4 regions of the Glutamicibacter sp. NPDC088483 genome follow, and region 4 is predicted to be linked to each of the others. Evidence: riboswitches for the same ligand, from Rfam matches in the RefSeq annotation. Region 4 holds a riboswitch; each other region holds the start of a gene.
The links. Region 4 has a riboswitch for thiamine pyrophosphate ahead of ACIP6G_RS03670 (ECF transporter S component). Riboswitches for the same ligand answer to the same signal wherever they lie in the genome.

Region 1 (7,317 bases), 150 kb from region 4:
TCCCATGGTGAACATGCCGTGGGCGATCACCGATGGCAGTTCCACTTCCTTGGCGAAGCGCTCATTCCAGTGAATCGGGTTGAAGTCGCCCGAGGCACCTGCATAGCGGACGAGGTCCGCGCGGTTGACCTGCACCGTGTGCGAGCCAATGACCTGGCCCTTTTCGAGGCTTTCGAATTCAATCATGCTTAGTCCTCAGCTCGTACAAGTAGCGATGAAACGGTGGTTGCGATCTTCTCGCCAGCCACGGTGGTTATTTCCGCGCGGGTGGTGATCATGGCACCGGCACCCATTTCACGGACCTGGTCCACGTAGAGCTCGGCAAGCAGTTCATCGCCGGCAACGATTGGACGGTGATGGGTGAAGCGCTGGTCGGCGTGCACCACGCGGGAGAAGTCGATGCCACTGGCCGGGTCGGCAATCAGCTGCGCGTCAGCGCGCTGGGCGATGATGATCGCGAAGGTCGGAGGGGCAACGACATCGCTATAGCCCAGCTCGCGAGCGGCCTGCACATCGTAGTGCGCCTGGTTGGCGGCCTTGGTGGCCTTGGCGAATTCGCGGATCTTTTCGCGGCCTACCTGGTAGGACTCGCCGGCAGGGTAGATGCGCCCTACCAGGTCGGGGTTGATGCCCATGGATTCTCCTGAACGTTGTTGGAAGTGGCCAGGCGAGGCTGCCGCCGGATACGGGACCCGGGCGCAGCCAAGCGGTCACACGGTGGAATTCTTGCGGAGCCCTAGTCCTGCCCGTCCGCCGGGCGCTTCTTGGCTCGAGGGGCCGCCAGGCCATTGGCAATACGCCACTGGCGCGCATCCCTGGCGCGGACAACCAGTCCGGCGATGTGGCAGAGCATGCCGATGACCATGATGCCGATTGCTGTGTAGACCGTTGGCAGCGATGGAATGTTGGCGCCGATGATGGCCAAGATGATGCCTGCGCCCATGATGCCCATGGCAGCGAAGACGAGCTTCTTATAGCGTGATGAGGCCGATTCCCAAGGAGTGTTGGTCATGGTTCAAGTCTAGTTCAGCTCCGGCTGTGTCCGCTCATTGAGGCCGGGGCATTTCCCCGTGACTCCCCCGACAACGCTGGGCCTGATTCAGAACAGGGCGGATTGCTCTTCCCTGAAATCTCCGAAGTTCTCCACGATGGCGACCTCGCGGGTCTTCAACTCGGCGGCATCCAGCAGGCGCACGGTGGTGCCTTCGCCGCTGTCTGCGAGGATGCTTTGCCCCAGCACGCCGCGGATGCGCAGATTCACGGTGTTCCCGCCCAGTGCCGCATTCCAGGCATGCAGCGCATGGGTATCCCAGGCGTCAACGACCGGGCGGGCGAAGGCCGGTTGTTTCCATAGCTCGTCGCGCAGCTGCACGCCGTAGGTCTCCAGGCCCCGCTGGGCGCCAAGGAAGACCCGGGTCCGGCTTGCCGCTTCGGAGTTGATCTGGTCCAGCTGGGCGTAGTCCAGTTCCCAGCTGGCCAGTCCCTTGATCTTGGACTTCTGCCGGACTTGCTGGCTCAGGCCCACGTGTTCAGTGACCAGGTCTTCGAGCACTCGAATAGCGGCGCCATCAGCGGCGCGGGCAACATAGCGGGCAATGACCGCTCCCTGCTGCGCCAAGCGAGTCCATTTGCTATGGGTCGAGGTGGTACCGACCTTGGTCGCCCCATGGGCGAAGCTTGCGACATACAAGAAGTGCGGCTGCTCCAGGTACTTGCGCATGCCCTCCGGGGCTTCGCCGGTCTTGTGGAAATGATGCATGAACTTTGAATGATCCAGCCGGCGGCAGCGTTCGCACTGGGTTCCGGTACGCAGCGCTTTGTTCTTCGGGCAAGGCAAGGTGTTGCGAGAGCCATCGCTGTTCATCGTGATGTAGCCCAGGCAGAATTTCAGTTCGCCGATGCGCAGGCTTAGTGAACGGTTGGCTTCCAGGTATTCGGTGCTCCATTTTTCCGCTTGCCGAAGCCGGAGCATGGGGGCGCATTCATGCTCTGAGAAGCTGATGCCGTGGCAGAGCTGCCGGTGGTCGCTGGCGAATTCCATCGATGCCTTCCTCGAAGTTACCTCTTTAACGATAGTTCACCGGACATGGCTAGCTCCTGCAAGGCAGGTTGGCCGGCGCCTGCAGCCCGAAAGTTTGCTGGACGAATTCCCGATTCGTTCTGGCCTAATTCCTAGGAGATGCCCTTAAGCTGGAACTGCACCGGAACCGTACCGCGGGCCGGGCCATGATCTGCTGAGGTGATCCAGGATTTCTGTCCCATTTGATGACAAGACTCGTGCAGTGGCCATCGCAGCTGCCGAGACCGCCCCTTCGCCGGCCGAGCTGCAGCGATTGACGCAGGCTTTCCGCCATGATTTCCAGCGTTTCATGATGGAGTACCAGTTTGCGGTGGACGAGGTGCTGACCAAGGTCTCGATCTTGCGTGAAGAGTTCTTGTATTTGCACAATTACAATCCAATTGAGCACGTCACTTCCCGGGTGAAAACTCCGGAGAGCATCATGCGCAAGGTCTCCCGCCGGAACATCTCCCCGTCCCTGCCTGCCATTCGCGAGAACATCAGCGACATTGCCGGCGTGCGCATTACCTGCAGTTTCGTCAAGGACATCTACAAGGTTCTGAACACGCTAACCTCGCAGAATGACCTGAAGGTCCTCCAAATCAAGGACTACATCAAGAACCCGAAGCCCAACGGCTATAAAAGTGTCCATGCGATCGTGCAGATCCCGGTCTACTTATCCGATGGCCCGGTCGATGTCGTGGTGGAGCTGCAGATCCGTACCATTGCCCAGGATTTCTGGGCAAGCCTGGAACATAAGATCTTCTACAAGTACGAGGGCGAAGTTCCAGAACATCTAGTGCAAGAGCTTGCCGACGCGGCGGCCATGGCGACGAAACTCGACATGCAGATGCAGCGCTTGCATACCGAAGTCCACGGCCATGATGCCAATCAGGCACCGAGCCAAGAGGCGGATTTCGATACGACAGCGATCCAGGGGCTGCTGTCGCTGGCTCAGCAAGCCAAGGACGGGAACCAGGAGAAGGACTTGGATCACTAGCCGTTCATGCCCTCGAAGGACAATGCTGCTTCGGGGCCGGAAACCAAAAAAGATCCTCGGCCGAGGCCGAGGATCTTTGATTTGGTAGCGGCGCCGGGACTCGATCCCGGGACCTCACGATTATGAGTCGTGCGCTCTAACCAGCTGAGCTACGCCGCCACAAGTGAGAAGCAATCCAGTAGAAGCCAAGAATGCTTCTCACTCAGAGCCCCCTGCCGGAATCGATCCGGCGACCTCGTTCTTACCAAGAACGCGCTCTACCACTGAGCTAAGGGGGCAACGAGTAAATACTCTACACGGATTTCCCGGCAAAGAAAAATCGGCGGATCACCCCGGAAAAGACCCGGAAAATTCTGTAAAACCACTAGTCAATGGCTATTTATCCCCTCACTCGCCACCCCGGGGACGAAGGGTGGGACAAAAAGTGCCCTGGTGACGATGCTCACGGGAGTGCTCCTCGTGGTCAATCGCGGATTTGCCCGGGTGCGCAGGATAGAATCCCGCGGATTCTTCCCGGTGGCCAAGCATCGAATTACTCCGCTTGGAATTTCGGAACGCTGCCACCTTTTCCCGCTCCAGAACCCGTGACCGAGCGGCACTTGGGCAACACCCGATCCACCCTGGCACGCAGGCACGGCTCCAGCGGCCGGCAGTTGGATCCCAGGCCGCGAACCGGGGTGCTGGAAACCGCCAGGAAGGCAACAGCTCCTTGCCGCCCATTCCGGTCTTGAGTAGGAATATTGTGACCTCAGCAACAAATTCCCGACGGATTTTGCAAACCTCAAAAACCTGTGTAAAGTATTTACCTGTTGCCCCCTTAGCTCAGTGGTAGAGCGCGTTCTTGGTAAGAACGAGGTCGCCGGATCGATTCCGGCAGGGGGCTCGAAATAAGAGAGGCAATCTGGTTCCAGATTGCCTCTCTTTTCGTTTATCCCGCAGATGCCGTGTAGCCACTGCGAGCATGGCCCAGGGCACACCCAAGCTGCAGCACCGGCTACCGGCTGCTTCTTGCGCCCCGGATTCCAGGTGCCCCCGGCAAGAGTCTCCGGCCAATGAAAAGCATCTTGGCCCGCCACAGCCGGCCCTTCCCACTTCCTTGATGTCAGGCCCTGACCACTGGGTTTGCGTTTAACCCTCGCAAGCGTGCTAAGTTGTTCGCGACCACACGGGTGCCCTGGCAAGGGCTGAGATCGGGCTATCGCCGTCCGCGACCGTTGAACCTGTCCGGGTAATGCCGGCGAAGGAAGTGAGTTTCCCCAGTGGAACAAATTGAACAGCACCCTGCCCACACCCTTGCCTACCGTGAATCTGCGGGAATTTCTGTTCCCGTCACGCAGATCCAATTGGCAGACTCCCCCAATGGACAGTCCAACGAGCCGCTGGCTGTATATCGCACCAGCGGACCGGGAAGCGAGCCCACCCAAGGCCTGCAACCCTTCCGCGAGCGGTGGATCCTGGAACGCGGGGACGTGGAAACCTATGCAGGCCGCGAACGCAACCTGCACGACGACGGACGCTCAGCGGTCCGCCGCGGCACGGCCAGCGCGGAATGGGCCGGACGCTCAGCCCCGCCGCTGCAGGCCGTTGACGGAGCCCGCGTGACGCAAATGCACTATGCGCGTGCCGGGATCATCACCCCGGAAATGCGCTATGTGGCCCTGCGCGAGGAATGCGATGTCGAGCTGGTGCGCAGCGAGCTCGCGGCCGGGCGAGCCATCATCCCGGCGAACATCAACCACCCGGAATCCGAGCCGATGATCATCGGCAAGGCGTTCCTGGTCAAGATCAATGCGAATATCGGCAACTCGGCGGTGACCAGCTCCATCGCAGAAGAAGTCTCCAAGCTCCAGTGGGCGGCCAAATGGGGCGCGGACACGGTTATGGACCTGTCCACCGGAGATGACATCCACACCACCCGCGAGTGGATCATCCGCAACTCCCCGGTCCCCATCGGCACCGTGCCGATCTACCAGGCGTTGGAGAAGGTCAACGGCGAAGCCAACGAACTGACCTGGGAGATCTTCCGCGACACCGTCATTGAGCAGTGCGAGCAGGGCGTGGACTACATGACCATCCACGCCGGGGTGCTGCTGCGCTACATCCCGCTGACTGCCAACCGGGTCACCGGCATGGTCTCGCGTGGCGGGTCCATCATGGCCGGCTGGTGCTTGGCGCACCACCAGGAGAATTTCCTCTACACCCACTTCGATCAGCTGTGCGAGATCTTCGCGCAGTACGACGTGGCCTTCTCGCTGGGCGACGGGCTGCGCCCGGGTTCCATCGCAGATGCGAACGACGCCGCCCAGTTCGCCGAGCTGGACACCCTGGCCGAGCTGACCAAGCGCGCCTGGAAGTACGATGTGCAGGTGATGGTCGAAGGCCCGGGGCATATCCCGTTCCATCTGGTGCGCGAGAATGTGGAACGCCAACAGCAGCTGTGCGATGGGGCGCCGTTCTATACCCTGGGCCCGCTGGTCACCGACATCGCCCCGGGCTACGACCACATCACCAGCGCCATTGGCGCCACGGAGATCGCACGGTACGGGACCGCGATGCTCTGCTACGTCACTCCCAAGGAGCATCTGGGACTGCCCAACCGGGATGATGTGAAGACCGGGGTGATCACCTACAAGATCGCTGCGCACGCCGCCGATCTGGCCAAGGGCCACCCGGGCGCCACAGCGCGGGATGATGCGCTGAGCAAGGCGCGCTTCGAATTCCGCTGGAATGACCAGTTCGCGTTGTCCCTTGACCCGGTCACCGCACAGGAATTCCATGATGAGACCTTGCCGGCCGAGCCGGCCAAGACCGCCCACTTCTGCTCCATGTGCGGGCCGAAGTTCTGCTCCATGCGCATCTCCCAGGATATCCGCGACGAGTACGGCTCGGCCGAGGCGCAAGCCGCCCTGGCCGGGATGGCGCAGAAAAGCAGGCAGTTCCTGGAAAGCGGCGGCACGGTCTATCTCGGGGACGGGATCCCGGTGGGAACTCCTGCTCCGTAAATAGCCTGCGGCGCACGAAAAACGCCCTTGGGGCAAGCTTTCGGCTTGCCCCAAGGGCGTTATTCAATGCTGTTCAGCTGCGTGCGGCTGGCTTAGTAGTCGCGACGTCCACCGCTGCGGCCCGAGTCGCTGAAGCGATCCTTGCCGCCGCGTCCGCCACCGCCGAAGCCGCCACGTCCGCCGCCGCGTCCGCCACCGAAACCGCCACGGCCGCCACTGCGTCCGCCGCCGAAGCCACCACCACGGCCGCCACGGAAGCCACCGCGGTCGCCTTCGTCGTCACGGCGCGGGCTGCGGCCATTGTCGAGCTCGAGCTCGATGGCTTCGCCGCCGATGCGGGTCTTGGACAGTGCACGCCACTGGTCCTTGCTCAGCTCTGCTGGCAACTCGACCAGGGTGTGGTCCGAACGGATCTCGATGCCGCCGATTTCCGAAGAATCGAAGCCGCCCTCGTTGGCCAGTGCGCCAACGATCGAGCCCGGCTGCACGCGGTTGCGTCGGCCTACGGCCAGACGGTACATGGCGTTGCCTTCGGCAGCGGTCTTGCGGGCACGTGGACCGCGATCGCCACGGTCACCGCGTTCGCTACGCTCGCCGCGCTCTGGGCGATCCATGCGTGCCTTCTTCGAAGGGGACATGACTGGTTCGGTCATCAGCAGCGGGCGGCCGCCCTGGGCCATCAGAGCCAGTGCAGCTGCAATTTCCAGCTGGTCCAGGTCTTCGTGCTCGGAAGCGAACTTCTCCACGATTTCGCGGAAGGTGGTCAGGTCCTGGCCGCTGATGGTCTTGTCGATGCGATCGGTGAACTTCTGGATACGACGGTCGTTGACCGAATCCAGCGAAGGCAGCTGCATCTGGGTCACCGGCTGGCGGGTAGCCTTCTCGATGGCACGCAGCAAGTACTTCTCGCGCGGGGTCATGAACAGGATCGCGTCGCCCGAGCGGCCGGCACGGCCGGTACGGCCAATGCGGTGCACGTAGGACTCGGTGTCATGCGGGATGTCGAAGTTGATAACGTGCGAAATACGCTCAACGTCCAAGCCACGAGCTGCCACGTCGGTAGCAACCAGGATGTCGATCTTGCCCGAGCGCAGGTTCTCAACGGTGCGCTCACGCTGCTGCTGAGGGATGTCGCCGTTGATGGCAGCCGCGGTGAAGCCGCGGGCCTTCAGCTTGTCGGCCAGGTCCTCGGTAGCCATCTTGGTGCGGACGAAGGTGATAACGCCTTCGAACGACTCGGATTCCAGGATGCGGGT
Region 2 (7,317 bases), 340 kb from region 4:
GCGGCCCAGATGCTGAACTTCCCAGCGATCACCAATATCCTCAATGAGATCCTGGCCTTGGGCGGCAAGATCCTCTTCGGCGCAGCAATTATCGCCGCAGGTTTCGTCATCGCCAATGTGATTGGCCGCTTCTTGGGTGACACTACTGCTTCGAAGATCATCCGCTACACGGCAATTGCGCTGTTCGTGGCGATGGGCCTGAAGTACATGGGTATCGCCGATTCGATCATCAACATGGCCTTCGGCGCAATCGTCATTGGCGCAGCATTGGCAGCGGCTCTGGCCTTTGGCCTCGGCGGTCGTGATGCTGCGGCCCGCACGCTGAAAAAGATGGAGGCCCAACAGGCCACCAATGGCCCGGACTCGACGCCACCGGCATCGAACCCAGGCATCTAACCACGCATCACAAAACCTGAGGGACAGATAAGAAGTCGCGGAATCCAAAACCGGATTCCGCGACTTTTTGATGCCCGCCAAGCTACTGTTGCGTGCCCCACGGCAAGGGCATGACCGCAGAGCCGCCATCGGTACGCAACCGCGCGTAGGTGTGCACATCGATGCGTTCTCCGGCAACCAGGAATTTGCCCCGCTCGACACCTTCGTGCAGGAAGCCGTTGCTTTCTGCCACATGCTTCGACCCGGGATTATTTGCCCGCAAGCCCAGCTCCAAGCGGTACAGTCCCAGCTCGTCGAACAGGTAATCCACCAAGGTTGCCACGGCGCGGGTGGCCAGCCACCGGCCCCGGTAATTCTGGTTCATCCAATACCAAATCCACGCGTTCCGATTGGCCGGGTCGACCGTACCGCACACCAGTCCCACCAGCCGATCCCGATATGCGACGGCCATCGCCTGCTGGCGTTCCCCGGCCTCCAGCAGTGCGCGCACATACGACTCAGCCTTTTGCGGGGAATCGGCGTCGCCTTGGCGCAACATGTCGGGGTTCGAGGAGAATGCCTCGAAGACCGCTTCGGCATCCGAAAGGCGCAGCCGGCGCACCGAGAATTCACCGTCGGCATGCACGGTTTCCTTCGGTCCTGCAGATGGCTGCGGATGAGCGGTGGCCGTGCCCTGGTGGAAGAGCTGCTGCCAGCGGCCCTGCTCATGGATCCACAGTGAACTGCGTTCGCTGGGGGAACCGGAGAGCAGCTTCCAGCGCAGCAGCACCAGCTGGTCTGAAAGCTGGAGAGCCACCGGGCTTTCGACTTTCAACGCCCCGGCATCCCGTGCCGGCTCCTGGGCCAGCTGGGCAATGATGGCCTCGCGATCGTAGACTCGCCCGCTGGCTCCCACCTCGGCGAACCGAGGATGCAAGCGCCGCTGCAATTGCTCCTGGCTATGGCGTTGGCTGGATTCCAAGAGTTCTTGCTCCAACGAGATGATGGTGCTGGATAGCGCAGAACCTTGGGAAAGCACGATAGGGAAGTCATGGAATGCCATGTCAGCAAGTACATCACAGAAGATGACGGAACTGCGTTCAGTGAAGTTCGACTTTATGAGCTGCATCATGCTTATAATCGCTGTAATCCGCGGGAGCCTGATTCGACCAGGCTGAGAGGGCACCGAGCCGACCGCTACACCTGATGCGGGTCATGCCGCCGTAGGAAGGAAGCGTGCCCTTGTGCATGTCAACATTGTTGGCGCCGGGATAATCGGCCTGGCCGTCGCGTTCGAGCTGGAATCACGCGCACACACCGTCACCCTCATCGATCCGGCACCCGGCCAAGGTGCAAGCTACGCGGCAGCAGGAATGCTGGCCCCGGCAGCTGAAACGGTCTGGGGCAATGGCCCGTTGCACCAGCTGCTTGCCGCCTCGAATGCCGCCTATCCGCAGTTCATCGAGCGCATCGAATCGGCCACCGGGCAACGCCCGGACTACTTGCAGAACTCCACGCTCGTTGTCGCCGCAGAGCCTGCGGACCGCGAAGCCCTGCACGAGCTGGCCGAACTGCAGATATCCCTCGGCCTGTCAGCGCAAAAGCTGCTGCCCAGCCAAGCCCGCAAGCTCGAACCAGCCTTGGCCGCCAATATTGCTGGCGCGGTCCTGTGCCAAGATGACCACCAGGTCGACCCTCGATCCATCGTCAAGATCCTGTTGGAGCATATGCGTCCGCACCTGGTCGAGGAACGGGCGCAGGCACTGGTGACCGACGGGAAGCGGACCACCGCTGTGTGCACCGCATCGGGCCGAATCCTCGAAGCGGAGCAGACCATCGTGGCCACCGGTCTTGGCACCCTCGATGGCTTGAACGAACTTCCGCTGCGTCCGGTCTACGGGGACATCCTCCGGATCCAGGGACCAGCAGGCCCGCCGCTCATCACCCGCACCATCCGCGGCATCGTGCACCGGGAACAGGTGTATCTGGTGCCGAGAAGGGACGGCAGCCTCGTCCTTGGCGCCAGTGTCCGTGAAGACCGGCAACAAGCGGTGAACATTGGCGCGATGCACCTGCTGCTGGACAACGCGAGAAAGCTGGTCCCCGGCATCAGCGACTGCACGCTGAACGAGGCAACGGCCCGGGCACGTCCCGCCACGCCAGATGACCGGCCGCTGCTTGGACGCCTTGATCCAGGGCTGCTGCTCTGCACCGGGTACTCCCGGCACGGCGTGCTGCTGGCTCCGCTGGGCGCAACGCTCACTGCGGATCTCGCCCACGGCCACCAATCCCACCCCTTGCACCAAGCTGTGGATCCCCACCGCTTTGCCAACGCAACCTAGACCGCTCACCGAACGGAGCAGCAACCATGACAAGCATCGGCATCAATTTCAATTCACGGCAACTGAACCTGGACGAAGGAACCACCCTTCGCGAATTCATCAGCACGCAAATCGGCAAGGAACTGGACGCCAACTCGGTGGCCGCTGACGGCAGCAAGCTCGGAGTTGCCGCCGCCGTCAATGGCGCTGTCGTTCCACGCAGCGCCTGGAATAGCTATCTGCTGGCCGAAGGGCACAGCATTGAACTCGTTACCGCGGCCCAGGGAGGCTAGGCATGGAAACGCGCAACATCACCGAGCTGGACATCCACAGCGACCCATTCCAGATCGCCGGACGCACCTTGTCCTCGCGCTTGATCCTCGGCACCGGGGGAGCGAGTTCGCTGACCACCCTGGAAAGCGCCCTGCAGGCCTCCGGAACGGAGCTGACCACCGTGGCCATCCGCCACTTTTCGGCGGCCGGCGCAGGCAACGTGTATGAACTGCTGCAGCGCAACAACGTGATTGCGCTGCCCAACACCGCTGGATGCTTCACCGCCCGCGATGCGATCCTCACCGCGCACCTGGCCCGTGAAGCTCTGGAAACCAATTGGATCAAGCTCGAAGTCATTGCCGATGAGCACACGCTGCTGCCGGACCCGCTGGAACTGCATGCGGCCACCGAGCAACTAGTGGCCGACGGGTTCCAGGTCTTCGCCTATACCAATGATGATCCGGCACTTGCCCAGCGCCTGCAGGACGCCGGGGTTGCGGCAATCATGCCGGCCGGAGCGCCGATCGGCTCGGGCCTGGGGATCCTGAATCCGCACAATATTTCCACCATCGTCTCCCGCGCGCAGGTACCGGTGATCCTTGACGCCGGGGTGGGCACTGCCTCGGATGCGGCCCTGGCCATGGAGCTCGGCTGCGAGGCGGTGCTGCTGGCCAGCGCGGTGACCCGGGCGCACAACGCGCCGCTCATGGCCAGGGCCATGAAGGATGCCGTGCGTGCCGGGCGCGCCGCGCGGCTCGCTGGCCGGATCCCGCGCCGCGATACCGCACTGGCCTCCTCGCCGGCCGAAGGCATGATGCAAACCCTGGTCGGTGACTTCTCGTGAGCCGGGAAGCCTTGGTAGCACCCGGCGCGGAGCTGGAACCGGAAGAGCTGGCGCGCTACTCCCGGCACTTGTCCTTGCCCGGGGTGGGAGAAGAAGGGCAACGCCGCATTGCCAACGCCAAGGTGCTGGTTATCGGAGCTGGGGGCCTGGGCAGTCCCATTGCCAGCTACCTGGTCGCTGCGGGAATCGGCACCCTCGGGATCATCGACGATGACACCGTCGAGCTGTCCAATCTGCAACGACAAACCATGCACCGGCAACAGGATGCAGGGCGCCTGAAAGTGGATTCGGTGCGGCGGATGGCCCACGAGCAGAACCGGAACGTCCGGATCATCACCGTGGATGAAAAGCTGGATGAATCCAACGCCGTGGCGCTTTTCAGTGAATACGACTTGGTCATCGACGGCAGCGACAACTTTGCCACGCGGTACCTGTCCAATGATGCCGCGGAAATCACCGGCACCCCGCTGGTGTGGGGAACCCTCTTCCAGTTCTCCGGGCAGGTGTCCGTCTTCGATCCGCGCACCGGCCCGATGCTGCGTGATCTTTTTCCTGAAATCCCCGACGCGGACTCCGTGCCCAGCTGTGCCGAAGGAGGAGTCTTCGGCGCACTGTGCGGCGTTATCGGTTCGGTGATGTGCGCCGAAGCCCTGAAGCTCATTACCGGAATCGGGACCACACTGAGCGGCAAGCTCTGGCTCTATGATGCGCTGGAAGCCAGTGTGCGGAGCCTCGATTTCGCCAGGGATCCGCAACGTGAGCCGGTGACCGGGCTGGGGGAGTACCTGCCGGTTTCCTGCGCTGCCGAAGGGCATGTCCCGGAGCTCACGGTTCAGCAGCTAGCGGAGCTGGAAGCGGACGAACCGGTATTGCTGGTGGATGTGCGCGAATCCTGGGAGCGCGACATCATAGCGATCCCGCACAGCCAGCACCTTCCGCTCGCGCAGCTCAAAGAACGGGGTCTGGGAAAGCTCGCGCACAGCGCTTCGGCGGTCGTATTCGTGTGCAAAACCGGTGCCCGTTCGCAGCAGGCGGCGCGGATCACCATGTCCGGTCGGGATGCAGGCATTGCGGTCTACAGCCTTAGCGGCGGAACCGTGGAATGGGCCAGGCAAGTGCGGGGCCAGCAGGTGGCCTACTAGGGCTCAGGCGCATCTTTGGCGCGCAATTCACCGGTGGGAGGCGAAGGCGCTCTGGCATACTGGCGCTATGACGTTGGGAAAGACGCTGGAGATCCGTGAATTGGAAAGCCAGGACGAACAGCAGGCAATCGACGCCCACCACTTGATGCTTCGCGAAGACTTCGAGTTCTTGCCAACTTGGTCTGCCGCCGAGGACTGGGAAGACTATATCTACCGGATGAAGGCAGGGCGCCGAGGCGAGCACATTCCAGAAGGCTGGGTTCGCTCGGCGCTGTTCGCCGCCTTTGACGATGGGGATCTGGTAGGTCGGGTTTCCGTCAGATATGAAATCAACGAGAGCCTGTTTCAGGTCGGCGGACATATCGGCTATGGTGTAATTCCCGAGTATCGTCGCCGTGGTGTGGCACAGGAACTGTGCAAATTCGGGTTGCAGGAACTTCGCGAATCAGGAATTGAACATGCGCTGGTTACCTGTGATTCCGATAACATCGGTTCAAAATCCACCATAGAAAAATGCGGCGGCTTGCTGGACGCTGAACTCCCGGAAATTGAAGTCAACTTTGGGCCTAGCAAGCTGCGTTTTTGGATGCCAACGCGGTCAATCCGCTGAATTCTTTGCGACTGATACATGAAATTCCTGTATGTTCTGACACAGATCAACAGACTATGAGTCTCGAGCGCGTAAACTGGATTGTTGGGTCGACTTTGGCCCCGACTCCACAGACCCAAATTTTCGAGCGGAAGTGAGCCTTCACGCATGTCAGCAAACACCATTACTCGCGATGAACTTCGCAATGTAGCCATCGTTGCGCACGTTGACCACGGCAAGACCACCCTCGTCAACGCCATGCTCCAGCAGACTGGCGCATTCGACAGCCATGGTGAAACCGAAGATCGCGTGATGGACTCAGGTGAGCTGGAACGCGAGAAGGGCATCACCATTCTTGCTAAGAACACCACCGTGTTCTACAACGGCCCAGCAGCCGAGGGCAAGAAGATGACCATCAACGTCATTGACACCCCAGGCCACGCCGACTTCGGTGGCGAGGTGGAACGCGGCCTGTCCATGGTTGACGGCGTGGTTCTGCTCGTTGACGCATCCGAGGGCCCGCTCCCGCAGACCCGCTTCGTGCTGCGCAAGGCATTGAGCGCCAACCTGCCAGTGATCATCGTGGTCAACAAGACCGACCGTCCCGACTCCCGCATCGATGGCGTCATCTCCGACTCCATGGACCTGCTGCTGGGCTTGGCTTCGGACTTGGCTGACGAAGCTCCGGATCTGGACCTGGACGCAATCTTGAACGTTCCTGTCGTCTTCGCCTCGGGCAAGGCCGGCTACGCTTCGATGAACCAGCCTGGCGATGGCACCCTGCCGGACAACGAAGATCTTGAGCCACTGTTCGAGACCATCATCAAGCATGTTCCTGCACCGACCTACACCGAAGGTGAAGTCCTGCAGGCCCACGTCACCAACCTTGACGCTTCGCCATTCCTTGGCCGCCTGGCGCTGCTGCGCATGATCAACGGCACCTTGCGCAAGGGCCAGCAGGTTAACTGGGCTCGCCAGGACGGCACCATGAAGCAGGTCAAGATCACCGAACTGCTGGCCACCCAGGGCCTGACCCGCGTTCCAGCTGACGAAGCTGGTCCAGGCGAGATCGTTGCAGTTGCCGGTATCGAAGACATCATGATCGGCGAGACCCTCACCGACCTTGAGAACCCTAAGCCGCTGCCACTGATCACCGTTGATCCACCTGCGATCTCGATGACCATCGGTATCAACACCTCGCCACTGGCTGGCAAGGTCAAGGGTGCCAAGGTCACCGCACGACAGGTCAAGGATCGCCTGGACAAGGAACTGATCGGCAACGTTTCGCTGAACATCCTGCCTACCGAGCGTCCAGATGCTTGGGAAGTCCAGGGCCGTGGCGAATTGGCACTGGCCATCCTCGTTGAGCAGATGCGCCGTGAAGGCTTCGAGCTGACCGTTGGCAAGCCACAGGTTGTTACCAAGATGGTTGACGGCAAGGTTCACGAGCCAATGGAACGCATGACCATCGACGTGCCTGAAGAGTACCTGGGTGCTATCACCCAGCTGATGGCATCGCGCAAGGGCCGCATGACCGACATGGCTAACCACGGCACCGGCTGGGTTCGCATGGAATTCATGGTTCCAGCACGTGGCCTGATTGGCTTCCGTACCCGCTTCATGACCGAAACCCGCGGCGCCGGCATTGCTGCTTCGCTGGCTGAAGGCTACGAGCCATGGGCAGGCCCAATCGAATACCGCATCAACGGTTCGATCGTTGCCGACCGTTCAGGCGTTGTGACTCCATTCGCGATGATCAACCTGCAGGAGCGC
Region 3 (7,317 bases), on a different contig from region 4:
GGAGCCGGCTCGCACCCGATCAGAGAAAATCGACTGCAGGCGCGGGCTTTCGCTCATCAGGTAAGCGGCCAGCGGCGACGGCCGCCGGGCAATGAATTCGAGGGCTTCCTCGAAGGTTTCCACTTCGATCACCGGCAGGATCGGACCGAAAATCTCTTCGGTCATCAAACTTCCCTCGAGGTCCACATTGCGCATGATGCTCGGCGCGATGCGCAGGGTATCCTCGTCGTACTCGCCGCCGAAAACCACCTCGCCTTGCTCGAACATCGACAGCAGCCGCTCAAAGTGCTTGCGGCTGACGATGCGGCCAAAGTCCGGATGGGTCAGCGGTTCCTTGCCGTAGAAGCTGGTGATGGCCTGGCCCAGGCGCCTGATGAGCTCAGACGAGTCGCCCACGCTCAATACGTAATCCGGCGCCACGCAGGTCTGGCCGGCATTCATGAACTTGGCGTAAGCCAAGCGCTTCGCGGAAGCCAACGAATCGTTCTCCACCACGGCCGGCGATTTTCCGCCCAATTCCAAGGTGGTAGGCGTCAGATGCTTCGCGGCCGCGGCAGCCACGATCTTGGCCACGCGTTCGCCGCCGGTGTAGAAAATGTGGTCCCAGCGGGCGGCAAGCAACTCGGTGGAGGTATCCACGCCGCCTTCAACTACCGCGTAAACCCGTTCGTCGAGGTAGACCGGGAGGAACTTGGCCAAGGCGCCTGAGGTCGCAGGAGCCAGCTCGGATGGCTTGATGACCGCAGCGTTGCCGGCAGCAATGGCCGCGACCAGCGGTGCGAGCACCAGCTGAACCGGATAGTTCCAGGCTCCGATAATCAGCACGACCCCCAGCGGGCGCGGCTCGACCTTGGCCATGGCTGGCTGCAAGGCCAGCGGAACCTTGACACTGGTGGAATCCATCCACTCAACGAGGTGGCGCTGGGCGAAATCTATTTCCGCGCGCACCACGTCGATTTCGGAGAATTTGGCTTCGGTGGCACTCTTGCCCAAGTCCTCGGCCAAGGCCTGGACGAAGTCTTCCAGATGCTCTTCCAGCATCTTCTCCAGTGCCTTGAGCTGCTGCAGGCGGAAGCGTCGCGGATGCGTGATCCGCGTGTCCGCAGAACGCCGCAAATGACTCAGAACTGTTGCTATGCGCGATGGATGCTCGTCCACCGGAGGTGCGGAATCACCGACCGGTTCGGGCAACGGAGTGGAAGTAAACAGACCCATGATTTGAGCGTACGTCACTGGGACTATTTTTCATCGTTTAATTCGCCAGAGGATTCAATATGTATCAAATAGTTGATACATTGATTTCCATGAACCAGTTCTCGGCGAGCGCCATATCCATCGCTTTCGTTGCCGCAATCATCTGCGTTTGGTTGCGTTCGGTGGCGCACAGGCGTGGAACACCAGCTATCGACCGGGCCCGATCCCACTCGTTCTGGTGCGCATTGATCGCATTCTTTGCTTCAACCTCATGGGATTTGTCTGAGACCTGGCGCGTTTCAATGACCGAGCCCAATTCAGGTTCGGCTCTCGCTGAAGCACTCACTCCGGGGATCTGGGTTCTTCTGGTTTACCTCATCGGCTTGTTCACTTGGCCCAAGGAACTCCAGCCAGTGCGCACCGCTTCATTAGAGGCCCGCAGCCTGACAACTCCGTTTCCCAAGGCCCTAGGGGCTTTCGTTGGGCTTTTGCTGCTGATCGCGGTCGGCTCCCTGTGGCCGGCGTCCAAAGTCGAAGGGCTCGTTGGCGTTCCGGCCTCGGAATTCACGACCTTTGATTTTGACGGCATCTATTCATACACGTCGGAGGGTCCGTATGATGGGCGGTTGCCGGGCACACAGATGCTCCCGGTATTCATCGTGGCCCTGGCAGGGATCATCGTGGCCGCGGCTGTGATTACCGTAGTTATCCTGAAAAAACCTGCCTTGGCCGGCATCTCGGTCGAAGACAACCAAGCGTTGCGCACGGTCTGGCTCAACCGCTTGATGCGCAATATCGGCATCGTCTTGCTGGCCTTCACCGTGTCGGTGGTCAATTACTCGCAGGCTAATTCGCCGGATGGACAGTACGAGTTCGTTAGCTATGGCGCCCTTGCGGTAGCCCTCACGTTGCTCTTCTGGGGACCGCGCTCTACATTCTCAGCTCAATCCACCACCAGGGAACGGACCGCCTTCTCGCGTTTGCGTGATCAACTATTCACCTTGCAATACGTAACTGCAGCACTCACCTTGCTCAGCGTTGCAATCGGCTGGTCATTCTTGCCACTGGATGACGAGCTCCAGATGCCTACCAATGAGCGAACTACGTGGATCTTAATGATCTTTGCCGGTGCGGCTTTGAGCTATGCCGTTCTCAATGCGCTTTATCTCAGCTACGTCAGCACGGTGGCCCGGCAGGCGTCTACAGCACCCAAGTACCACGCGCCCCTGCCCTTGTGGTCCTACATCGCCGCTGGCTTGCTGTTTGCCACCAGCACCTATTTTCTGCTCGATCCGCCGCTGGACTATTTGTGGGGCTTCGTGCCTCCAGGCAAGACAATGGTTGCAGGCTTGATCCTGCTGTTGCTGGCAACCCATCTTGGATTCGTCTGGTTCTCCCGCCGGGCAATTATTCCCTGGGCTGTCTCGTCGGCTGAAGAAATCTGGTACCGCAAGGTCCTGGAACTGCGTTCAATGCGTGTTAACACCAGTGCAGTGGTAGCCATGCTGCTCATTGGCTACGGATTCCCGGCCGGGCTGGGACTCTTTGCATTGCTCATCTTCGTTGTCCCAGCAGTCATTTTCCTAGAGCGCCCCGGTAGCGCCTTCGTGCGGGAACATCAGCCGGCAGCTACTTCATGAGCACGCAGATCAGTGTTGACCTCCAAGCAGCTACCCCGCCCTATGAGCAGATCCGCTCGCAGATTGCTTCACTGATCTCCTTGGGAGATCTGCCCTCGGGGAGCAAGCTGCCTACTGTGCGTGCGCTGGCCACGGACCTCGGCGTCGCTGTCGGTACAGTGGCGCGCGCCTACAAGGAGCTGGAAGCCGAAGAGCTGATCACCTCCCGACGCCGTGCCGGCACAGTGGTCAACGAGCGGCCGCAGCCGGTGGATACCAGTGAAGATCTCCTGGCCGCCGTGGATCACCTCTGGGCGTTGGCGGCCGCGCAGAAGGTGGATGCGGCCACGCTCACGGCCTTGGTGGCGCGGCGCGAGCGTAAGTAACTTGTCCTCGGAACCGGTTGTGCGTACGCTCTATGGCAGTGACACGGGGTGTCGGATCAACCGACTGAGATAAGACCCGTAGAACCTGATCTAGTTCACGCTAGCGGAGGGATGTCGCATGGCTTTGCATGCAGTTGCCCAAAAATACCGGCAACAATCACCTTTGGTTTTTTGCCTGACCAATACCGTCGTATCCAATTTCACCGCCAATGTCTTGCTGGCATCCGGGGCTTCCCCGGCCATGACGGATCTGCCCGGAGAGGCCGGCCCATTCGCGCAGGCAGCTTCAGCCGTATTGGTGAATTTGGGAACTCCAAGCACTGAACAGCTGACCGCCATGGAAGAAGCTGTGCAGTCGGCGAGCGCTGCAGGCACCCCCTGGGTCCTGGATCCAGTGGCAGTGGGAGCGCTTCCGGTGCGCACGGAGTTTGCCCGGCGCATTGTCCGGCAACGCCCGACCCTGATTCGCGGCAACGCCTCGGAAATCCTGGCCCTGGCCGGCCGGCAATCTGCTTCGCGCGGTGTCGATGCCTTGGATGAGGTTTCTGCCGCCTTGGCGGCGGGACGCGAACTGGCCACGGAAAACGACTGCGTAGTGGCCATTTCCGGCCAGGCTGACGCCATCATCGACGCCACGCGTACCGTCTTGGTGCATACCAACGGAATTGGCTTGACCCGGATGACAGGTGGCGGCTGCGCCTTGGGCGCGGTCTGCGCCGGAATGGTTGCGGTCCACGATGACCCGTTCGAGGCCACCATCGCAGCCCACGGTTTCTATGGCCTGGCCGCGGAAAAGGCCCTGGCTGGCAGCTCCGGTCCGGGCAGCTTCGCAGTTGCCTTCCTTGATGCGCTGTCGGCTGCCGATCCCGGGGAACTGAAAACTTTGAAGTACGAGGAATTGAACCATGCATAATTACGGCGCTTATCTAGTAGCCAACACTGCCAGCTGCACCCCACGCAGCACCCTGGAAGTTATCGAGGGCGCCGTCGCCGGAGGGATCGGGTGGATCCAGCTGCGCGCCAAGGATGAAAGCGCCCGGGAATTCTTCGAGCTGGCCTGCGCGGCTGCCAAGCTCACCGAGGGCAAAGCCCAGTTGCTGATCAATGACCGCATTGACGTCTACCTCGCGGCACGGGCTGCTGGCGCAGCAGTGAACGGCATCCATATCGGGCAAAAAGATGTGCCGGTACAGCTGGCTCGCCAGATCATTGGCGAGGGCATCATCGGCTTGAGTGCTTCCAGCGATGAGCAATTGGCCCAGGCGAACAAGGACGCCTCGGTGATCGACTACCTCGGTGTAGGAGCCATCCGCGCCACTCCGACGAAAAAAGACCATCCTGTTCCCCTGGGGCTGGACGGCTTTGCGCGAGCCGCTGCCTTGGCCAAGCTGCCCTGCGTAGCGATCGGCGCAATTACCCAAGACGATGCCGCCGCGATCCGCGCCGGCGGCGGCGCAGGCCTGGCCGTGGTCCGCGCCATCTGCAACGCCGAAGATCCGCAACTTGCCAGCGCGCAGCTGGTCGCAGCCTGGGAGGCCTCGAAATGAACATCCTATCCATCGCAGGCTCCGATCCTTCCGGCGGCGCCGGAATCCAAGCGGATCTGAAGGCCATTGCCGCCAACGGCGGCTACGGAATGTGCGTGATCACCGCTTTGACTGCGCAAAACACCCATGGGGTATCCGGAGTTCAGGCGATCAGCGGCGATTTCGTCCTCGCGCAGCTCGAAGCCGTGAGTACAGATATCCGCATCGATGCGATCAAGATCGGGATGCTGGCCAACGCCGAGGTGATCCGCGCAGTCACCAGCTGGCTGGAAACTGTTGACGCCCCCGTCGTGCTGGACCCGGTCATGGTGGCGACCAGCGGGGATCGCCTGCTCGACGACGAATCGGCCCTTGATTCGCTGCTGGATCGCGCCACGGTGATTACCCCGAACCTGCTGGAGCTGGCCAGCTTGCTGCGCGAGCCTGTGGCCCCTTCCTGGGACGAAGCCCTGCGCCAGGCCCAGCGGCTGGCTGCCAAGCACGACACGCTGGTGCTGGCCAAGGGCGGGCACCTGGCCGGGGCGGATTGCCCCGATGCCCTGGTGTCGGCGGGCGGGGTGCAGCTGGAGCTGCACGGACCGCGCCATGCCACCAGGAACACCCACGGCACCGGCTGCACCCTTTCCAGCACTCTGGCTACCCGCTTCGCTGCCACTGGAGATTGGATCGCCGCGTTGGAGCAGTCCAAGTCCTACCTCTCCAAGGCCATCGCAGCGTCCGACCAATTGCAGGTGGGCAGCGGCCACGGCCCGGTCAACCACTTCATCGACTTCTTCGGCACGGCAGATCCCATGGGCGACTGGTGGCAGAAGATCCAGCCGATCCGCGAGGAAATCGACCAGCTGGATTTCATCACCCGGCTATCCGAGGGCACCTTGGACCGGGATGACTTCCACTACTACATCGCCCAGGATGCGCTGTATCTGCTGCGCTATGCCAAGGTGCTTTCGCTGGCCAGCTCGATGGCGCCGGATCTCGGTGCCCAGCGTTTCTGGTCGCGTGGCGCCAACGGCATCCTCGATGGCGAGCTGCAGCTGCACGGCAGCTACCTGGACGAGTTCGCTGATACGCCCAGCGCCACCACGCTGAACTACACCAACCACCTGGCCGCCAGCCAGGAGAGCTACGGGGAGCTGATTGCCGCGATCCTGCCTTGCTACTGGCTGTACCAGGACATCGGCAAGCGGTTGTCGGCAGCCAACCATGCCGAGCATCCTTATCGGCAATGGCTGGAAACCTATGCATCCGAGGAATTCGATTCCGCCACCGAGCAGGCCATCGAAATGGTCCGCCAGGCGTTCGAGCAGGCAGATCCGCAGCTGCGGGCCAGCATGGAGGCCGCTTTCATCCGCTCGGCGGAACATGAGCGCTCTTTCTTCGCGCAGGCGCACGAGAACCGAGTAGACTTCTCTACGGCCTAAAACCCGCAGGGCCCGGGAAGAGGAATCATGAGTTGGAGCATTCACGGCAACGGCAGGACCATCACCCCAGGTGAGGTAGTTGCCCCGGATGAGCGGCTGCATTGGCCGCAGACCGTTTCCATCGGAGCCCAGCACATCCTGGCGATGTTCGGCGCCAGCATCCTGGTGCCAACCATCACCGGCTTCCCGGTCACCACGACCTTGCTGTTCACCGGCCTGGCCACCGTCATCTTCTTGCTGATGACCAGGAACAAGGTGCCCAGCTACCTCGGCTCGTCCTTTGCGATGATTGCTCCGGTGCTCTCGACCACCCAGTCGCACAGCATGTCCGGCGCGCTGGGCGGCATCGTGATGACCGGGGCCTTGCTGTTCGTTGTCGGGCTGATCGTGCAGAAGACCGGCACCGGCTGGATCCACGCCCTGATGCCGCCGGTGGTCATGGGCACCATCGTGGCGCTCATCGGCCTGAATTTGGCCAGCGCAACGCTGGTTCCCATGACCGAGTTCCCGCTGACCACTTTCCTCACGGTGATCTTTACCGTGGTCGCGACCGTTGCGTTCAAGGGCCTGCTGGGCCGGCTGTCGATCCTCATGGGACTTCTTTGCGGCTACCTTGTTGCACTGGCCCAGGGGCAGGTGAGCTTCAAGGCGGTTGCTGCCGCGGAGTGGATCGGACTGCCAGAATTCCACACCCCGACCTTCCACTTCGACACTGCGCTGATGTTCCTGCCTGCGGTGTTCGTGCTGATCGCCGAGAACATCGGCCATGTGCGCACCGTGGGCGTGATGACCAATCGCGACCTGTCGAAGTTCAACGGCCGTGCGCTGATGGCCGATGGCGCTGCCAGCGTGCTCGCCGGTTTCGGCGGCGGTTCGGCCACGACCACCTATGCCGAGAACATCGGCGTGATGGCCGCTTCGCGCGTGTACTCGACCGCGGCCTACTGGATCGCTGCGATTGTGGCCGTGGCCCTGGCCTTCCTGCCGAAGTTCGGCGCATTGATCGGCACCATTCCAGAAGGCGTGATCGGCGGCTTGGGCATCGTGCTATACGGCATGATCGGCATCGTCGGCGCGCGCCTGTGGATCGAGGCGAAGGTCGATTTCGGCAACCCGATCAACTTGATGACCGCCGGCACCGGCCTGATCA
Region 4 (7,317 bases):
CCATGGCGGTGGTGGGGCGCCGGTTGCCCGGAACGATGCCGATCATGAAGTAGCGAACCGCTAGCTCTATTGCGACCAGCACGCTCCAGAGAACGCCGCCAATCTGCAAGAAGACTTCATTACTTGGCCACACTCGGGCACCCCCTTGGCTACACCCCGCGAATTCGGCATTATCGGCCTCTGATCTGCGATGTACAGGCCAAAATCCTTCGCTTAGCTTATCGAACATTGCCGGACTTGTCTGAATCTCCGCCTGCAGAAATCGCGCAGAAGACGCTGGGGTTCGATAATCTGTCTTTATGAGCTCACTTGTATTCTTGGATCCGGCCTATCCGGCTGGTCGTCTTGCAGACATCACTGCACCGCAACTTCTGGTCACAGCACAGGGAGTCACGCGAGGTGATGGCATCTTTGAATCGATGCTCTACACCAACCAGGCCGTACGCAAATTCGAAGCGCACCTGGCACGCTTGGCGACCTCGGCTGAAGTTGCCGACTTGGCCATTCCCGATGCGCGCAGCTGGTTTGCCGCGGTAGATACCGCTGTGGCCGATTTCGATGCCACCGGCGGCGCTGAAGAAGCGGTGGTCAAGCTGGTCGCCGCGCGCGGCGAGCACGACAATGATCCTGCCATTTGCTGGGTCACCGTGACCCCTGCCCCGGCTTTGGGCAGGGAACAGCGTGAAACCGGTGTGGATGTCCTGATGCTGGATCGCGGCTACGACTCGAAGCTGGCCGAACGTGCGCCATGGCTCATGATGGGCGCCAAGACCCTTTCCTATTCGATCAATATGGCCGCCCTGCGCTACGCGCACAAGCACGGCGCCCATGATGTCATTTTCACCTCCGCCGACGGGATCATCCTGGAAGCTCCGACCTCGACCGTGCTGGTAGCCCAGCGCGATGGCGAGACCAAGCGGCTGCTGACCCCGATGCTTGAAACCGGCATCCTGCCAGGCACCACGCAAAGCGCCATTTTCGACGCTGCGGCCCAGGATGGCTGGGAGCTGGGCTACGGCCCGTTGCGCCCGGAAGACCTGTATCAGGCCGATGGCGTGTGGCTGGTTTCCTCCATCCGCCTGCTGACCCCGGTGCGCACCATCGATGCCAAGCCGTTGCGCCTGGACGCTGAGCTCCATGAAGAGCTCAGCGCCCTGAGCGAAGCAATCCGCTAGGACCACACCAAGTTGTAGGTCCCTGCCAGCACGGCCGCAGCCATTGCGGCCGTGCCAAACAGGATCCCCGTGGCCAGCACCATGCCATCACGCCAGGTGAAGGTGGCCGTGCGAATCCATGTGCGCTTGGCCGTGCCGAACCCCTTGGCCTCCATCGTGGTGGCCAACCGTCCGGCGCGGCGAATCGCTTGCACCAGCAAGGCCAGCACCTGACCCAGGGTTGCCTTGATGCGTTGGCCCACGGTGCCGAAGTTCCCGACACCGCGAGCGCGCCGGGCCAGCGTGAGCGTGGTGAATTCTTCCACCATCAACCCGAGCAATCGCATGCCGGCCAAGGCCCCGAGCACAAACCGGTGGGGTACCTTCAGCTGCTGAGACAGCGCCCCGCCCAAATCGCTTGGATTCGTGGTGGCCAGCAGCAAGATGCACGGGATGGCCAGCGCGAAAGCGCGCAGTCCGGTGGCAATGCCCCCGGCCACCGATCCCTCGGTGATGCTGAAGGCGCCGAATTGGGCGTAGACCGTGCCGCTATCCTGGCCCACCAAGGCGATGCCCCACGCCGCAAGGATTCCGGCAATCAGCAGTGGCCACGCGCGCTTGAGGAATTTCAGCGGGCTCAGCCCTGCCAGGGGGAAGAACACCACGGTCGCCACGATCACGACCAGCGCCGAAACCCAATCCAAGGTGGTGATCAACGGCAGTGTTGCCGCAGCCACCGCACCGAGCTTGGCCAGCGGATTGATCTTCGCCAACCAGCTATGCCCTACCGGCGCATCAAGCACCGGCCCCTGTCGCGGGGTACCAGCTTCCGGGGTGCCGGCAGTGAGCACCAGGTTCCTTGCTTTGAGCACCGAGGCAAAGTGATCGTCGTGGGTCACAGCAATGATCGCGGTGCCCTGCTGCAATTCCTCAACCAGCAGCCCGGCCAGTTCCCTCCACGTATTCGCATCCTGCCCGAAGGTCGGTTCGTCGAGGATCAGCACCTGGGGGGATGCGGCCAGAACAGTGGCCACGGACAAGCGCCGCTTCTCGCCCCCGGAGAGAGTGAACGGGTTCGCGTCTGCCAAATGCGCCAGGCCCAAGCGTTCCAGCAACGCGTCCACGCGCGCTTGGACCTGGGCCGGCTCGTATTTCGGCGCATCGGCGCTGCTGGCCTGCGCGCGGCTGGGAGCGAAAGCCAGCTCTTCCCGAACGCTCTGGGTCACGAATTGGTGTTCGGGTTCCTGGAACACCGAACCGATCCGCCCAATCAATGCACCGGCCTTCCAGGCAAACGGGGAGTTGCCCAGACCGTCGGCCAGTTGCGCGGTGGCCGCCAACCCGCCGTCGGCCGGGACGAGCAATCCGCCCAAGGTCAAGGCCAGCGTCGACTTTCCAGCGCCATTCTCGCCGCGAATCACCGTCGCGGTGCCCGCTTGCACATTCACGTCCACCGCTTGGGTGCGCGGTGCCGTGGCGGTGCGGGCGGATACCAGCTGCTGCGCTTCCAGCAGCGTGGCACCGGCACCGTTCGTTGCCCGGGCCACCTGCGGGAAGTAGCCTGGAATCCACAGCCCGGCAGCAGCCAGCTCCTCGCGCACCGTTTCATCGGTGTACAGCTGCTGCGGGTCCAGATCGTGCGCGACTCCCCCACCGGGCTGCAGCACGATAACCCGGTCCACATGCTGCGCCCAGGCTTCAATCCGGTGTTCCACGACGACCAGCGTGGCACCGGAAAGCCGCGCGGCGTTCAGCACCGCATCGCGCAAGAGCTCAATGCTCTGCGGGTCCACATTGGCAGTCGGTTCATCGAGCAGCATGACGCTGGGTTCCATGGCCAGAATGCCGGCCAAGGCCAACCGCTGTTTCTGCCCGCCGGAAAGTTGCTGGGTGCGGTGCTCGAAGGACAGCGCACCCAGACCCACAGCGTCCAGCACTTCGGGGATCCGCTGGCGGATCAGTTCGGGATCCATTCCGAGGTTCTCGGCGCCAAAGGCCACGTCATCGGCGACCCTGCTTTGCACTACCTGGGTTTCCGGGTCTTGCTGCATCAAGCCCACCGGGTGGCTCCGGATGAAGGCATCGCTGCCATCTATGAGCAGCCGGCCAGCGACCTGATCGTCCTCATCCGCTTCCAGCAACCCGGCCATCGCGTGCAGCAAGGTTGACTTGCCGGCGCCCGATGGACCGACCAGCAGCACCTTCTCACCGGCGTGGATCACAAGGTCCAGTCCCGAGATGGCAGGATTCTTCCTCTCGGAGTGCTGCCAGCCGAACCCCGTTGCGGTGATGGCGGCACCGCGCTGGGTCAGCGAGGCTGCGCCGGAATTGGCAAAGGAACTCATTTTGCGCTTTCCAGGTGCGCACGCCGGCTCGGCAGGGCGCTCAATGCACCGGTCTTCGCCAGTCCACGCGTGGCCAACCAGGACAGCAGCCCTGCGACGACTACGCCGGAAATACCGGTGGCGATCACGTGGAAGATCTTCATTCCGGCGGTGTACTCAACATAGTAGGCCAGGATGTAGGCCTCGGAAATGCCGGCGAACAAGCCGGCGAACAAGCCGGCCAGCAGCGCCACGCCCAGGTTCCACTTGCGGTAGCGGAATGCTGCGAAGACCAGCTCTGCACCCAGGCCCTGGACCAGGCCGGAGATCAGTACGGTCAAGCCGTAGTGCGAGCCCAGCAGCGCTTCAACTACGGCGGCCAGCAGCTCGCAGTAGATTGCGGCGCCTGGCTTGCGGATGATCAGTGCGCCGAGCACCGCCGGGAAGAGCCACATGCCGGTGAGCAGCGCGGTGGCTGGCGGGAAAGCCGCAAAGGCGAGTGAGAACAGGCCATAGCCGGCACTCCACGCCCAGAAAATAACCCCTGAAGCGACGGCGATCACCGAGGCGACGACGATATCAACTACACGCCAGCCGGTACGCTGCTTCGAAACTGTTTCGTTCATTGCTGGTCCTCCTGTGGAAAGGAGGGGAGATGGACGGAATGAGGGCATACTGCCGCGCCTATCCGCATCCGAGATGCTCGACTTCCTTCGCCGGTACTAGCCGGGGCAGGTTCGAGGGTCTGCGATCTATCGCACTCTCAGCGTCTTGCGACTTTTTTTAAAAGTCTGACGCTCCCCTGTCGGAATAATTACTGCTCCCCCACCATACCGCAGGTATGCTGGGCAGAGGAACGATATGTCAAGAGCTTGATCGCGAGGAAAAAATGGATAAAGTGCAGAAACTTGCCACTACCGGTATCACCGTTGGCGCTGGCATGCTCGGCGGCAAGCTGGTTGATTTCCTTTGGTTGAAGGCAACCGGCAGCAAAGCACCACGCAAGGGCACTGAGGAAGCAGCGGAAGCTTCTTTCCGCCGTGCCTTGGGCTTCGCAGTCGTTTCGGCCCTGGTCGCAGCAATCCTGCAGACCGTGGCTGATCGCAGCGCCAACAAGGTTGTTGCCAAGTTCACCAAGTAAGCTTCGGCGTTGAGCCAAAAGCGGGAGCCGCCCAGAGGGGCGGCTCCCGCTTTTTCTCAATCTTGTTCGTCTGGCGATCCGGTCTTGGAAACCGGGGTGGTTCCGGTCGGCGGTGTTCCGTTGACCTTGTTGACCACGTGGCTCAGCTCATCGGAGAACAGGGTTTCCTTGGCAGCGTGCTTGGTCCGGTAGCCGGAACGGCCAATCATGTGGGCCGAAACCGGTGCGGTCAATAGCTGCATTCCCCAGGCCAGCACGAGTACCGGGACCACAGCCCAGCTGCGCAGGTAAATGGCCAGCCCAGCGAAAATCAGCAGGAAACCGAGCACCTGCGGTTTGGTCGCTGCATGCATGCGGGTGAGCATGTCCGGGAAGGTCAGCAAGCCGATGCCCGCGATCAATGACATCAGGCAGCCAAGGATCAGCAGGACGGCAACGAGGACATCGAGGAAGAGTTCCATTAGGCGTTCCTCTGATCCGAAACGAAGCGAGAGACGGTCACCGAACCGATGAATCCGAGCATGCAGGCGGCCACGACGAACAGCAAGTAGTCGGTGTGCTTGTGCAGCACCATTTCCAGGCACAGCGCGGCGGAGATGATCAGCAGCATCACGTCCAGGGCCAGCACCCGGTCAAGGATTGACGGCCCCTTGGCAACACGGACCAGGCAAGCGACAGCACCGAGCCCGAGCATGATGCCGCAGATCCAAATGACGATATCCAGCATGTTACCCCTTCCTCGCATCAAAGTTCGGTCCGCATTCGCTCTTGATCGCTTCGTACTCGTCTCGGCTGCCAATAGCCATGATCAGCCGGCGTTCGATGTCCCGGATGCCGGCACGCGCCTTCTCCACGTCCGCAGGCGACTCGATATCGACGTAGTGCAGGTACAGCGTCGACGAGCTGCGGTCCACGTCGATCACGAAGGAGCCCGGGATCAGCGTGAGCACGTGGCCCACGGTCATCACGATCAGGTCCGAGTCGGTGCGCAGCGGGACCGCAATGACCGCGCTGCGGGTGCGCTTCCCGCGGACCAGCGCCAGCCAGGCCACGTGGACGCTGGCCGCGAAGACCTGTCCGAGGAACCAGATGAACAGCTTCAGGCAGTACCAGGCATTGATCCGGCCCGAAAGGACCACCGGCGGCAGCGGGAACAGGTTCACGATCAGCAGCGCGATGATCACGCCGAAGACCATGTTCCCCAGGGAGAAGTCCTGCCAGAGAGCACCCCAGACGAAGAGCAGCAGCAGAAGCAGCGGCCATTCCTGCTTGAGTGTCGCGCGGTGGCGCACACCGGAGGTATCCAGCGCATCGTCAATGCGCTGGTCACGCGGTTCAAAGTTCTTATTCGGCATCATCCCTCCAATCAGAATGGCAAGATCGAGCTGATATACGGTTCGCGGGCGATCAGTTCCGCAGCCACCCGCTCGCAGAATTCGAAGATCGGCCCGGCAAAGACGGTCAGGGCGATGCCCGCAAGCACCAGCGAACCGGTGGCGTAGCGCATGCCCCACGGCAAGGAGTCGGCTTCCAGCTGCTTGGCCAGTTTCAACCCCAAGCGGGGGTTCTGCGCGCCGCCGGCCAACGTCTCGTCGGCGACCTGCGTCGCTTCGGCCACCAGGTCCTGGTTGGGCACCTCGGCATCAGCGGCACGGCGCCAGAACACACGGGCCCACACGCGGATGATCGCCATCAAGGTCAGCAGGCTGGTCAGCAATCCGGCGCCGATCACGACCCAGGTCAGCGGATCGGCATCCTGCGCGGCCGCATGCAATAGCCCGAATTTGCCCAGGAATCCGGAGAACGGCGGGATGCCGCCCAGATTGATGGCCGGGATGAAGAAGAGCAGGGCCAATGCCGGGGAAAGCTTGGCCAGCGAGCCGAGCCGGGTGACATTCGAGCTGCCGGCACGGCGTTCGATCAGTCCCGCCACCATGAACAGCGAAGTCTGCACGATGATGTGGTGGCCCACGTAGTAGATGGTCGCGGCGATGGCCAGCGGCCCGCCCACGGCCACGCCGAAGATCAGGTAGCCGATGTGGCTGGTGAGCGTGAAGGAAAGCATGCGCTTGAAGTCCGTCTGCGCCAGTGCACCGAGGATACCGATGACCATGGTCAGCGCGGCCACCACCAGCAGTCCGGCATTGACCGAGCCGCCCGGGAAGAGCAGGGTTTCGGTGCGGACGATCGCGTAGACGCCCACCTTGGTCAGCAACCCGGCGAACACCGCGGTCACCGGGGCCGGTGCGGTCGGGTAGGAGTCCGGCAGCCACAGGGACAGCGGGAAGACCGCGGCCTTGATGCCGAAAGCGATCAGCAGCAGCACATGCAAGATCAGCTGCGGGCCCTGGCCCAGTTCGGGCAGCTTCACCGCCAGGTCAGCCATGTTCACCGTGCCCGTGGCCGCATAGGTCATCGCGATGGCCATCAGGAAGATCACCGAGGAAACCACGGAAACCACCACATAGGTGGTACCGGCGCGGATGCGCTCGGCGGTACCGCCCAAGGTCAGCAGCACGTAGCTGGCGGTGAGCAGGATTTCGAATCCGACGTACAGGTTGAAAAGGTCAGCGGCCAGGAAGGCGTTGGACACTCCGGCCAGCAGGATCAGGTACGCCGGGTGGAATATCGACACCGGTCCGGGCTCGTCCCCGTCGGCCAGGCCCTGGCTGGTGGCGAAGAGCAGCACAGCCAGCGA

Region 1: it holds a riboswitch for thiamine pyrophosphate, as region 4 does, so the genes downstream of both, thiC (phosphomethylpyrimidine synthase ThiC) here and ACIP6G_RS03670 (ECF transporter S component) in region 4, are expected to answer to the same signal.
Region 2: it holds a riboswitch for thiamine pyrophosphate, as region 4 does, so the genes downstream of both, thiO (glycine oxidase ThiO) here and ACIP6G_RS03670 (ECF transporter S component) in region 4, are expected to answer to the same signal.
Region 3: it holds a riboswitch for thiamine pyrophosphate, as region 4 does, so the genes downstream of both, thiM (hydroxyethylthiazole kinase) here and ACIP6G_RS03670 (ECF transporter S component) in region 4, are expected to answer to the same signal.

The regions. Positions count from the first base shown of each region.
Region 1 is NZ_JBIVMP010000001.1:603,546-610,862, forward strand. It holds gene ACIP6G_RS02930 (MaoC family dehydratase) at 1-186, opposite strand, end outside; gene ACIP6G_RS02935 (MaoC family dehydratase N-terminal domain-containing protein) at 189-635, opposite strand; gene ACIP6G_RS02940 (hypothetical protein) at 737-1,012, opposite strand; gene ACIP6G_RS02945 (DUF2797 domain-containing protein) at 1,100-2,041, opposite strand; gene ACIP6G_RS02950 (GTP pyrophosphokinase family protein) at 2,283-3,059, shown strand; tRNA gene ACIP6G_RS02955 (tRNA-Met) at 3,142-3,218, opposite strand; tRNA gene ACIP6G_RS02960 (tRNA-Thr) at 3,266-3,337, opposite strand; tRNA gene ACIP6G_RS02965 (tRNA-Thr) at 3,871-3,942, shown strand; TPP riboswitch at 4,215-4,322, shown strand; gene thiC (phosphomethylpyrimidine synthase ThiC) at 4,319-6,061, shown strand; gene ACIP6G_RS02975 (DEAD/DEAH box helicase) at 6,154-7,317, opposite strand, start outside.
Region 2 is NZ_JBIVMP010000001.1:418,278-425,594, reverse strand. It holds gene ACIP6G_RS02010 (mechanosensitive ion channel) at 1-396, shown strand, start outside; gene ACIP6G_RS02005 (GNAT family N-acetyltransferase) at 479-1,438, opposite strand; TPP riboswitch at 1,518-1,622, shown strand; gene thiO (glycine oxidase ThiO) at 1,620-2,717, shown strand; gene thiS (sulfur carrier protein ThiS) at 2,744-2,989, shown strand; gene ACIP6G_RS01990 (thiazole synthase) at 2,992-3,813, shown strand; gene moeB (molybdopterin-synthase adenylyltransferase MoeB) at 3,810-4,955, shown strand; gene ACIP6G_RS01980 (GNAT family N-acetyltransferase) at 5,023-5,565, shown strand; gene typA (translational GTPase TypA) at 5,713-7,317, shown strand, end outside.
Region 3 is NZ_JBIVMP010000004.1:29,114-36,430, forward strand. It holds gene ACIP6G_RS09245 (aldehyde dehydrogenase family protein) at 1-1,215, opposite strand, end outside; gene ACIP6G_RS09250 (hypothetical protein) at 1,280-1,510, opposite strand; gene ACIP6G_RS09255 (hypothetical protein) at 1,497-2,834, shown strand; gene ACIP6G_RS09260 (GntR family transcriptional regulator) at 2,831-3,199, shown strand; TPP riboswitch at 3,234-3,328, shown strand; gene thiM (hydroxyethylthiazole kinase) at 3,318-4,112, shown strand; gene thiE (thiamine phosphate synthase) at 4,105-4,746, shown strand; gene thiD (bifunctional hydroxymethylpyrimidine kinase/phosphomethylpyrimidine kinase) at 4,743-6,167, shown strand; gene ACIP6G_RS09280 (uracil-xanthine permease family protein) at 6,195-7,317, shown strand, end outside.
Region 4 is NZ_JBIVMP010000001.1:754,076-761,392, forward strand. It holds gene cls (cardiolipin synthase) at 1-133, opposite strand, end outside; gene ACIP6G_RS03660 (aminodeoxychorismate lyase) at 300-1,175, shown strand; gene ACIP6G_RS03665 (ATP-binding cassette domain-containing protein) at 1,172-3,499, opposite strand; gene ACIP6G_RS03670 (ECF transporter S component) at 3,496-4,104, opposite strand; TPP riboswitch at 4,170-4,292, opposite strand; gene ACIP6G_RS03675 (DUF4235 domain-containing protein) at 4,368-4,619, shown strand; gene mnhG (monovalent cation/H(+) antiporter subunit G) at 4,676-5,080, opposite strand; gene ACIP6G_RS03685 (monovalent cation/H+ antiporter complex subunit F) at 5,080-5,346, opposite strand; gene ACIP6G_RS03690 (Na+/H+ antiporter subunit E) at 5,348-5,977, opposite strand; gene ACIP6G_RS03695 (Na+/H+ antiporter subunit D) at 5,986-7,317, opposite strand, start outside.